DNA from 2 places in the Faecalimonas umbilicata genome. Region 1 is predicted to be linked to the other one. Evidence: a T-box and tRNA genes for the amino acid it is inferred to sense, from the RefSeq annotation. Region 1 holds a T-box; the other holds one or more tRNA genes.
The links. A T-box is a leader RNA that pairs with one kind of tRNA and senses whether it is charged. The one in region 1 lies ahead of proS (proline--tRNA ligase), so its partner is inferred to be a tRNA-Pro.
Positions count from the first base shown of each region.

Region 2: it encodes a tRNA-Pro, which carries the amino acid that the T-box ahead of proS (proline--tRNA ligase) is inferred to sense. The anticodon was not compared.

Region 1 is NZ_AP031411.1:96,391-100,818, reverse strand. It holds gene ACGG81_RS00430 (CCA tRNA nucleotidyltransferase) at 1-1,205, opposite strand, end outside; gene proS (proline--tRNA ligase) at 1,274-2,713, opposite strand; T-box leader at 2,846-3,073, opposite strand; gene ACGG81_RS00420 (AI-2E family transporter) at 3,110-4,162, opposite strand; gene ACGG81_RS00415 (RluA family pseudouridine synthase) at 4,258-4,428, opposite strand, start outside.
Region 2 is NZ_AP031411.1:860,361-864,788, reverse strand. It holds gene ACGG81_RS04160 (methionine ABC transporter ATP-binding protein) at 1-91, opposite strand, end outside; gene ACGG81_RS04155 (hypothetical protein) at 272-1,342, opposite strand; gene ACGG81_RS04150 (radical SAM protein) at 1,380-2,228, opposite strand; tRNA gene ACGG81_RS04145 (tRNA-Pro) at 2,376-2,449, opposite strand; tRNA gene ACGG81_RS04140 (tRNA-Gln) at 2,486-2,556, opposite strand; gene dapF (diaminopimelate epimerase) at 2,791-3,624, opposite strand; gene ACGG81_RS04130 (ANTAR domain-containing response regulator) at 3,648-4,208, opposite strand; gene ACGG81_RS04125 (glutamine synthetase family protein) at 4,251-4,428, opposite strand, start outside.

The DNA.
Region 1 (4,428 bases):
CCGATCAAGTCCGTTCCGGTCACTGCAAGCTGTTTTAAACTGACACACTCATGGTCTGCCACAATTTCCTCATAACATTTCTGAAGACCACTTAAATTTTCCAGTTCTTCTTCCCGTCGGTACATGCTGTGCGCCAAAATATCTGCTCTTTTTACGAGAAGATACATAGGAAACAGTTCCGCACTGATCTTGCTCATTGCCTTTCTGACATTCTTTTTCTCTGCCGGCATCCGGTAATCATGCCAGCGGACAAGTTTTGTCACCTTATGGATCGTATCATTGTCAAATTTTAACCGGCGAAGGATTTCTTTCGCTTTCTGCTCTCCCCTGATGTCATGTCCTTTAAAATGAGCCGTTCCATCTGCATCCACGGTCTTCATCTCTGGCTTTGCGACATCATGGAGCAGCATCGTAAGACGCAGCACCTTGTCCGGCGGCACATTGCAGACTGCCTGAACCGTATGCTCACCCACATCGTACCTGTGGTATTTTGTCTCCTGACCGGTCCGCATCATCTCATCAAACTCCGGCAAGATGACTGCGGTGACCCCCAGATGATATGCTTCCCTGATCAACTCCGGCGAATCTGACACAAGAAGTTTTACCAGCTCTGTCTGAATCCGCTCAGCGCTGATCTTCTCCAACGTCGGGGCAAGTTCTGTCATTGCCTCCTTCGTCTCTTTTTCCAGAGAAAATCCAAGCTGCGCAGCAAAACGCACTCCGCGCATAATGCGGAGCGCATCTTCTCCAAACCGTTCTCTGGCATTTCCCACACAGCGGATTATCTTTCGCTTCAAATCATCCATTCCGCCAAAAATATCGACGATCCCTTCTGTATCATTGTATGCCATTGCATTGATCGTGAAGTCCCTGCGGAGCAAATCTTCCCTTAAATTTCTTGTGAAGATCACTTCCGTCGGGTGTCTGCTGTCTTCATATTTCCCGTCAATCCGGTATGTCGTCACCTCAAATCCTTCTTTTCCGAGAAGGACAGTCACTGTCCCGTGCTCAATCCCGGTATCGACAGTTCTTGCAAATAGTTTCTTTGTCTCATCCGGGGATGCTGAAGTTGTAATATCCCAGTCTCCCGGCTCTCTTCCAAGCAGCGAATCTCTGACACATCCACCTACCGCATATGCCTCATATCCATGCTCCTGCAATGTCTGTATGATCGTATTTACTTTTTCCGGCAACTGTATCTTCATGATCTATCCCCCTGACTTCCCATGTACGGTCTAAAGTATTTATCTTCCATACATCGGTACAGTAAAAATTAGTATGCTTTTCCCCAGTAAACCATATGCTTTGCAGGTTTGCCGCAGTGTACACAGGTTCCGGTGATCTCTTCCTGCTCAAATGGGATACAGCGTGAAGTCACCCCTGCCTCTTCCTTCAGAGCATCCTCACATTCCTGACATCCACACCACATTGCTTTAATAAATCCCGGCTTCTCATCTGCCAGTTTCTTAAACTCTTCCATGCTGGAAGCAGTATATGTGTGTGCATCTCTATGCTCTCTTGCTCTCTCAAGCATCTCTTTCTGCATAGTATCCAGTACTTCTGCTACCTTCGTTTCTAACTCTTCGAATGGAACTATGATCTTCTCTCTTGTATCTCTTCTTACAACTACTGCATGTCCTGCCTCAATATCCTTTGGTCCTAATTCAATCCGAACCGGAATTCCTCGCATCTCCTGCTCAGAAAATTTCCATCCCGGACTCTTGTCGGAATCATCCACTTTGACACTCAGTCCTGCTTTTTTCAGCACTTCTTTCACTTCATATGCCTTGTCAAGCACACCGTCCTTTTTCTGTTGGATCGGGATGACCATCACCTGAACCGGTGCGATTCTTGGAGGAAGTACAAGACCACTGTTGTCTCCGTGCACCATGATGATAGCTCCGATCATACGAGTTGTCATTCCCCAGGATGTCTGGTGTACATACTGTAATTTATTTTCTTTATCTGTATATTGAATTCCGAACGCCTTTGCAAATCCATCTCCGAAGTTGTGACTTGTTCCTGACTGAAGTGCCTTTCCATCGTGCATCAAAGACTCGATCGTGTAAGTTGCCTCTGCCCCTGCAAATTTCTCCTTGTCTGTCTTTCTTCCCTTGATCACCGGGATCGCAAGTACTTCTTCACAGAAATCCGCATAGACATTTAACATCATAATTGTTCTTTCTTCCGCCTCTTCTGCTGTCGCGTGTGCTGTGTGACCTTCCTGCCATAAGAATTCTCTGGAACGAAGGAATGGTCTTGTTGTCTTCTCCCAACGCACAACCGAACACCATTGATTGTACACTTTCGGAAGATCTCTGTGTGACTGGATATCCTTTGCATAAAAATCACAGAATAATGTTTCTGAAGTCGGTCTCACACAAAGTCTTTCCTGAAGCGGCTCAAGTCCTCCGTGTGTCACCCACGCAACTTCCGGTGCAAACCCTTCCACATGATCCTTTTCTTTCTGCAGAAGACTCTCCGGAATAAACATCGGAAGGTATACATTCTCTACACCTGTCTCCTTAAATCTGCGGTCCAATTCATGCTGGATATTCTCCCAGATTGCATATCCTGCAGGTTTGATCACCATACACCCTTTTACACTTGTGTAATCAATCAGCTCCGCTTTCTTTACCACATCCGTGTACCATTGTGCAAAATCATCTTCCATGGAAGTGATCGCTTCTACGAGTTTTTTGTCTTTCGCCATACTTTTCTTCTCCTTTTCTTTGTTCCATGCAAAGCACATCCCACTAATAGACTGCGCTCTTTTTTCGTGCATGGATCTTTGCTTTTCTATATATTTGATCGGGAATGAAAAAAAGAGCCTTTCAATCCCTCTGCAAGGGACCGAAATGCTCGGCGGTACCACCCTTATTAATCATAACCGGCTCCGGCTACTGCCATCTCCAGCTAAAATTCTCTCTGTCCTCTTTAACGCAGATGTACGCTGTGCTTTCACACAGAAGCTCCAAGGCAGGTTCAATACATCTTCTGCAAGAATCTCTCACCATCCGATTCTCTCTCTGTGGCATATCCTATATTTACTAATCCTCTTCCTCGCTCTTGTTTCGTAAGCTCATTTTAAGAGAATTTCCTCCCTTTGTCAAGAAGTCCCTTCTCCTTTTTGCAGTAGCTCCCGGACGATCTCTTTCCCCGCAAGATATCCGAAAGGACCTGTGATCACACCACTTACACCAAACAGACGAATTCCCACATAGACCGTGACAAGTACCATAATCGCAGGGATTCCCAAATGCTCCCCAATCAGCTTCGGCTCTAAAAATTCTCTCGTCAGATTGCAGATCACAGACAATCCCGCATAAACTGCTGCAAACAAAAAGCGTCCTTGAAATGCCTGCACAATTGCAAGTGGATATAATACAACTGCCGTTCCAAGTACCGGCAGCGCGTCAAGAAACCCGATCAATACTCCTAACAGCAATGCATACGGATTTTTCAAAAGCAGAAACGTCACCGTACAGAGTGCCGCGATCACAGACATAATGATCAGCTGTGCTTTCAGAAACATTCCTCCCATATGAAAAATCCGTTTCAAAATCTTCACAAAATGTCTGTACCCAATACTATGTGATGCTTTCTCTTTCAGCTTGTCAAAATCATTGACGAGCAGAATGATCGACACAAAAATAATAATCCCAACCCCTGCCACTTCGATGATCGTTCTGACATACCCCCATGAATTTGCCATCAGTTTCGGTACAAACTGCCTTTCGATATTTTCTGCAATGGTTGCCATCCGTGTCACAAAAAGTGACTCCAGTTCTCCCGCCTCCATTCCGAAAACTCCGCTCATGCTCCGACAACATTGATCTAAAAACAGCTCCATCTTTCCGGCATAAAATCCATAGTGCTCAATAAAGTAACAGAACTGCTGTACGAGTGTGCTCCCAAGAAACCACAATGCTGTGCCTACCACACCTAAGATGATCAGAAGCAGACCCCCGGCAACAGCTCCCTGATTCAGCTTTGTATGTGCATGGATGTTCCTGACAAGCGGTCTTAACAGATATGCTACCAGAAATGCACAGAAAAAGGGGAGCACAAGTGGCAGTATATACTTGATTCCAATATACATGCCCCCTGTGACTCCCACAACAACTATCACTGTCTTCCACTGTTCTCTCTGCATTCCCATCACCAGCCCCGTCTTTTCCACGCATGTCCTGAACAGTCAGCGACACACGGTAGTGATGTTAGTATTGCCGTCCCATCGTCCTTTATACAACTTTTTTAAATTTTTGAAGCAAAAAACAAATCAAACCCCGCTGCTTGCGGCGGTATCTCAAACTGCATCTGCTTTTTTGTCTTTGGATGCACAAAAGTAAGACTGCTTGCACACAGAGCAATCTGCCCTCTTGCTTTTTCCTCTCCTCCGTATTTTACATCTCCGAGAATCGGACA
Region 2 (4,428 bases), 760 kb from region 1:
TTGCGAGATTAATCTGATTCAGCGCCTGAAACGGACCATTTTTTGTATAGAATGTCTTGCTGACATTTTTAAATTCTACAATCGGATTCATCCTGCTCCTCCTCATAAAAAATAAATAATGATGCTGCAAATGCCTGCATATCAGCATCTTCCTGTATGTTTTACAAACATACGTCTTATTTTATTGGATGGAAAGATATTTGTCAAGCAATGTCTGAGTTTATCCCTGAGTTTCCCTTCTTTTCCCTATCTGCACGTTTCTGTTCTATTTCTATTCTTCTGTATCAATATATTCATAAGCTGATGCATAATCTTCTGACACGATCACTTCACTTGGAACAAGCCGTACGCCCACTCCTTTGGAATAGATGACCGTATCCTCCGGAAGTACAATATTGCAGCAATGAAGTCCTCCAACCTCACTCAGTCTGTCTTCTACAAACACAACCTCCGTATAGGCATCATACTCTTTTCTCGCCTCCTCGGTAACTGTGCCGGGAACCAGCCACGCAAACGTCCCATATTCTCTCTCTTTTGTCCCTTCATAATACAAATTATAAACTCCCGCTTCAAAATCTTTTCCTGCCCTCAACTTCTCCCCCGCTTTCAGATGCACTTGTTCGGTCAATGGATTTTTGATTCCAGTCATTTCCTCTATCTGTGCATTTTCTGATGAAAAGCGAAGCCGTACTCCAGAAGATAGGATCTTTACTGTCGCTCCCGCAAATAATCTCACATCCTCACACTCTGTAATAGAATCTGTTCCCGCTTCATACTCTTCCGAAAAAAACTCATAGATATAGATGCTATGTTCCATGTCCAATACCTGCATTCCGCCATACCCTTCCATCAATTCTATGGTATATTTTCCTTCCGGGATATGCACCCCGACAACATACTCCCCTTGTACCAGCTGATTTTCAAAAAATGCTCCCGTTTCTCTCAGAACCGCATCGGTCTGTGCATATGGATCAGACTCATCTGCCACCTGATAATTTCTTTCCATAAAAAATTCCTGGATTTCTCCTACAAGCGAGGAGACTATATTGATCAGAAAGAGAAAAAGAACGATACCTGCAAATATCTTTGTCCCTTTTTTTCCGGAAGTTTTCTTTTCTGCCTGGACAATCGTAGAAGATTTCTCCTTCTGTAACTCTGTTTTCTTCCCAGTCTTTTCTTTTGGAATTTGAACCTTTCCTTTCTCGTTCGTTTCGTTCCCCCAATGCGGTGTCCCATTTCTGGTCTGATATCTACTGTCCGACTTTCTGTTATCCAGTCCACATTCCTGACAAATTCCATTAACCAGCTTCCCACCACAAAGCGTACATCTTTTTCTTCTCATCCGTTCCCTCCTCTTCATCCGCTTCTATCCGTTTTCTCTATTTTTTATCATCCTTAAGTTTTTTCATAGTACTATTTTTGATTTTCTCTAACAGTATTTCTTTTTCGTCCGGCAGAGTTCCCAATAACTTTATAATATTTGTGGCATGTGTCGTATCAAATTCAGTTCTTTTTTTCACATCAAGATTTTCTAAAAGAATTCTCACCTCGGATATTTTTTCTTTGATACCAGCCTGCACAAACATCCCTTCCTGTTCCATCTTTGCAAGTTCTGTACTTGCAAATACTGTTAAATTCATAGTAATGATCTTACTTGCCGAAAACTGATTTAACATCTCTGCAGTCTTTTTTGCGTTCTCTTCTGAATTTCCTTCCCCTGCAATCCCATACATGACAATCGCATTGAATGGCAGTCTTGCTTCATTTAATTTTTTTCCTACAGCAATCGCTGTTTTTACGGTATGTCCCTTTCGGATGCTCTTCAAAACTTCATCGCTTCCCGATTCAAACCCTATATATAGAAGTCTAAGCCCTGCCGCATGGAGCTGTTTCAATTCTTCCACAGTATAATTGTTTATCGTGCGGACAGCTGCATACATAGCCACACATCCACAGTACGGATAATACTTTTGAATCAGTTTTAAAATACACATCATTTTTTCATATCCAACAGAAAGAGGATCTGCTCCTGTCAAAAATACACGTTCAGTATAAGTTTCTCCATTCATCAATTCAAATTCGATTTCCTGAAGCCTCACCTCTTCATATGCTTCCTCTTTGTACATGGAACAAAATGCACACTGATTAAATGAACAGCCTCGTGTTACGGGAACTAAAACAGTTGTGATTTCTGTTTGCGGGTAAAAAATATTTCTAGATTCACTCATACTACATCCTCCTCTTTTTATAATCCAAACGGAAACTTTTGTTAATAAAATTATACTTCCTTCTGAAAAAAAATGGAAGCGCGTCTTGACAGCAAAAAAATACCGGAAATCTTATCAACAAAGATTCCCGGTATGGATATAAAAAAATCGGAGTGACAAGATTTGAACTTGCGACCTCTACGTCCCGAACGTAGCGCTCTACCAAGCTGAGCCACACTCCGAAAATAAAAACTTCACTGTATTCAATGAAGTTTAAACTACGGAAAAGGGATTCGAACCCCTACTAACAGAGTCAGAGTCTGCTGTGCTACCATTACACCATTCCGCATTATTCATTATTGTTTTTTTGTGTTTGTTTTGTGTCCCTCACTCAACAAAACCTATTATAGCAGAGTTACAGAAAAAGTCAACACCTTTTTTGAAATTTTTTTATTTTTTTTAATTTTTTTCATTTTGTATATTTTTCAACGGATTTTGGCACTTTCCCTTCCCACTAAAAATACGGAGCTCCAGGTTGTTTGATAACCGGGATCTTGTGCTGCAAGATCCCGCCTCCGAATTGCTATTCATAAAGTTCTCCATCAAATACAACCGTCGCCGGTCCGGTCATATATACGACATTTTTTTCTCTGTCCCACTCAATCTTCAGATTGCCTCCAAGCAGCTGCACTGTCACACAGTCCTTTGTAAGACCATTTACCATACTTGCCACTGCCACCGCACATGCTCCCGTTCCACATGCCAGCGTCTCCCCGGATCCCCGTTCCCATACACGCATCTCTACGGTCTCGCGATCAAGCACACGGGCAAACTCGGTATTCACTCGATTCGGAAAACACGGGTGATGCTCAAACTTTGGTCCAATTTTTTCGATCTCCATATTTTGGATGTCATCCAGATATACGACTGCATGCGGATTGCCCATTGAGATACAGGTCATCCGATACTCGTCTCCATCCACACTGATTGGAACATTTACCGCATGATCCCCTTCTACTTTTACCGGAATCTGCTCTGGCACAAAAATCGGGGATCCCATATCTACTTTTACAAGTGCAACTTTCCCCTCTTCTACTGTCAGACTTAAATGTTTGATCCCTCCAAGTGTCTCTACAGATATTTCTGTCTGATCTGTCAGACCATAATCATAGACGTATTTTCCAACACAGCGAATCCCATTTCCACACATTTCACCTCTGGATCCATCTGCATTATACATCTTCATCTCAAAATCCGCACATTCAGACGGACAGATTAAAATCAATCCATCCGATCCCACTCCAAAATGTCTGTCACTGACTCTCCGTGCCATTTCCGAAGGAGATTCTACTTTTTCCTTCAGACAGTTTACATAGACATAATCGTTTCCTAATCCTTGCATTTTTGTAAATTTCATCTGCGGTTCCTCTCTTTTCTCTTTTATTTTTCTGATGAACGCTCATCCATCATCTCTAATATCATCTGCGCTGTCTCTGTCAGGCTGTTCCCACTCTCCATACTGTATTTTTGTAAATATCGGTGTGCCTCTGCTTCTGATATTTCTTTCTTTTCCATCAGCTGCGCCTTTGCTCTGGAAATAATCTGATTCTGTCTCTCATTTCGTTCACTCTTTCTGCCGCGCCTTTTTCTTCTCTGCCACTCAAACATTTCTTCCATGGCCCGCACTTGCTCTAACAATTCCTGCACTTTCAGAGGCAAAGAAAGCGTCCTGATATGTGCCGTTTCCTCCACCGGATGCCTTCCTGTTGTAAGCACCAGCATCTCAAATGACTGCGGCAAATCCGCTCGTAATTCTCCATACACCATATCTTTGAGCTGGCAGGAACAAATGACGATCCCCTCCTCCAGAACATCCGCATAGTTTAATATCTGCACGCCGGAAGTGCAGACTCCGATGACATCAAATCCATTTCGGACAAGCAGATTCCGAATCTGTATTCCGGTCTCCCTTTTCGGAATTGCCACTACGATCCTGCTCACGCTCACCCCTCCCTGCATCTTTTCGTTTGACAGAATAGCTTCCTATATCCGATACAAATATTGTTCCAGCTCCCACGCAGTCACCTGTGCACAGTATTCCCGATATTCTCTCTTCTTCGTCTGAATATATTTTTGCGATAATTCTTTCCCGATCACATTTTGCATCAGTTCATCCTGCTCAAAGGCTTCCACTGCTTCCAAAAGGCTCTTCGGAAGCCTG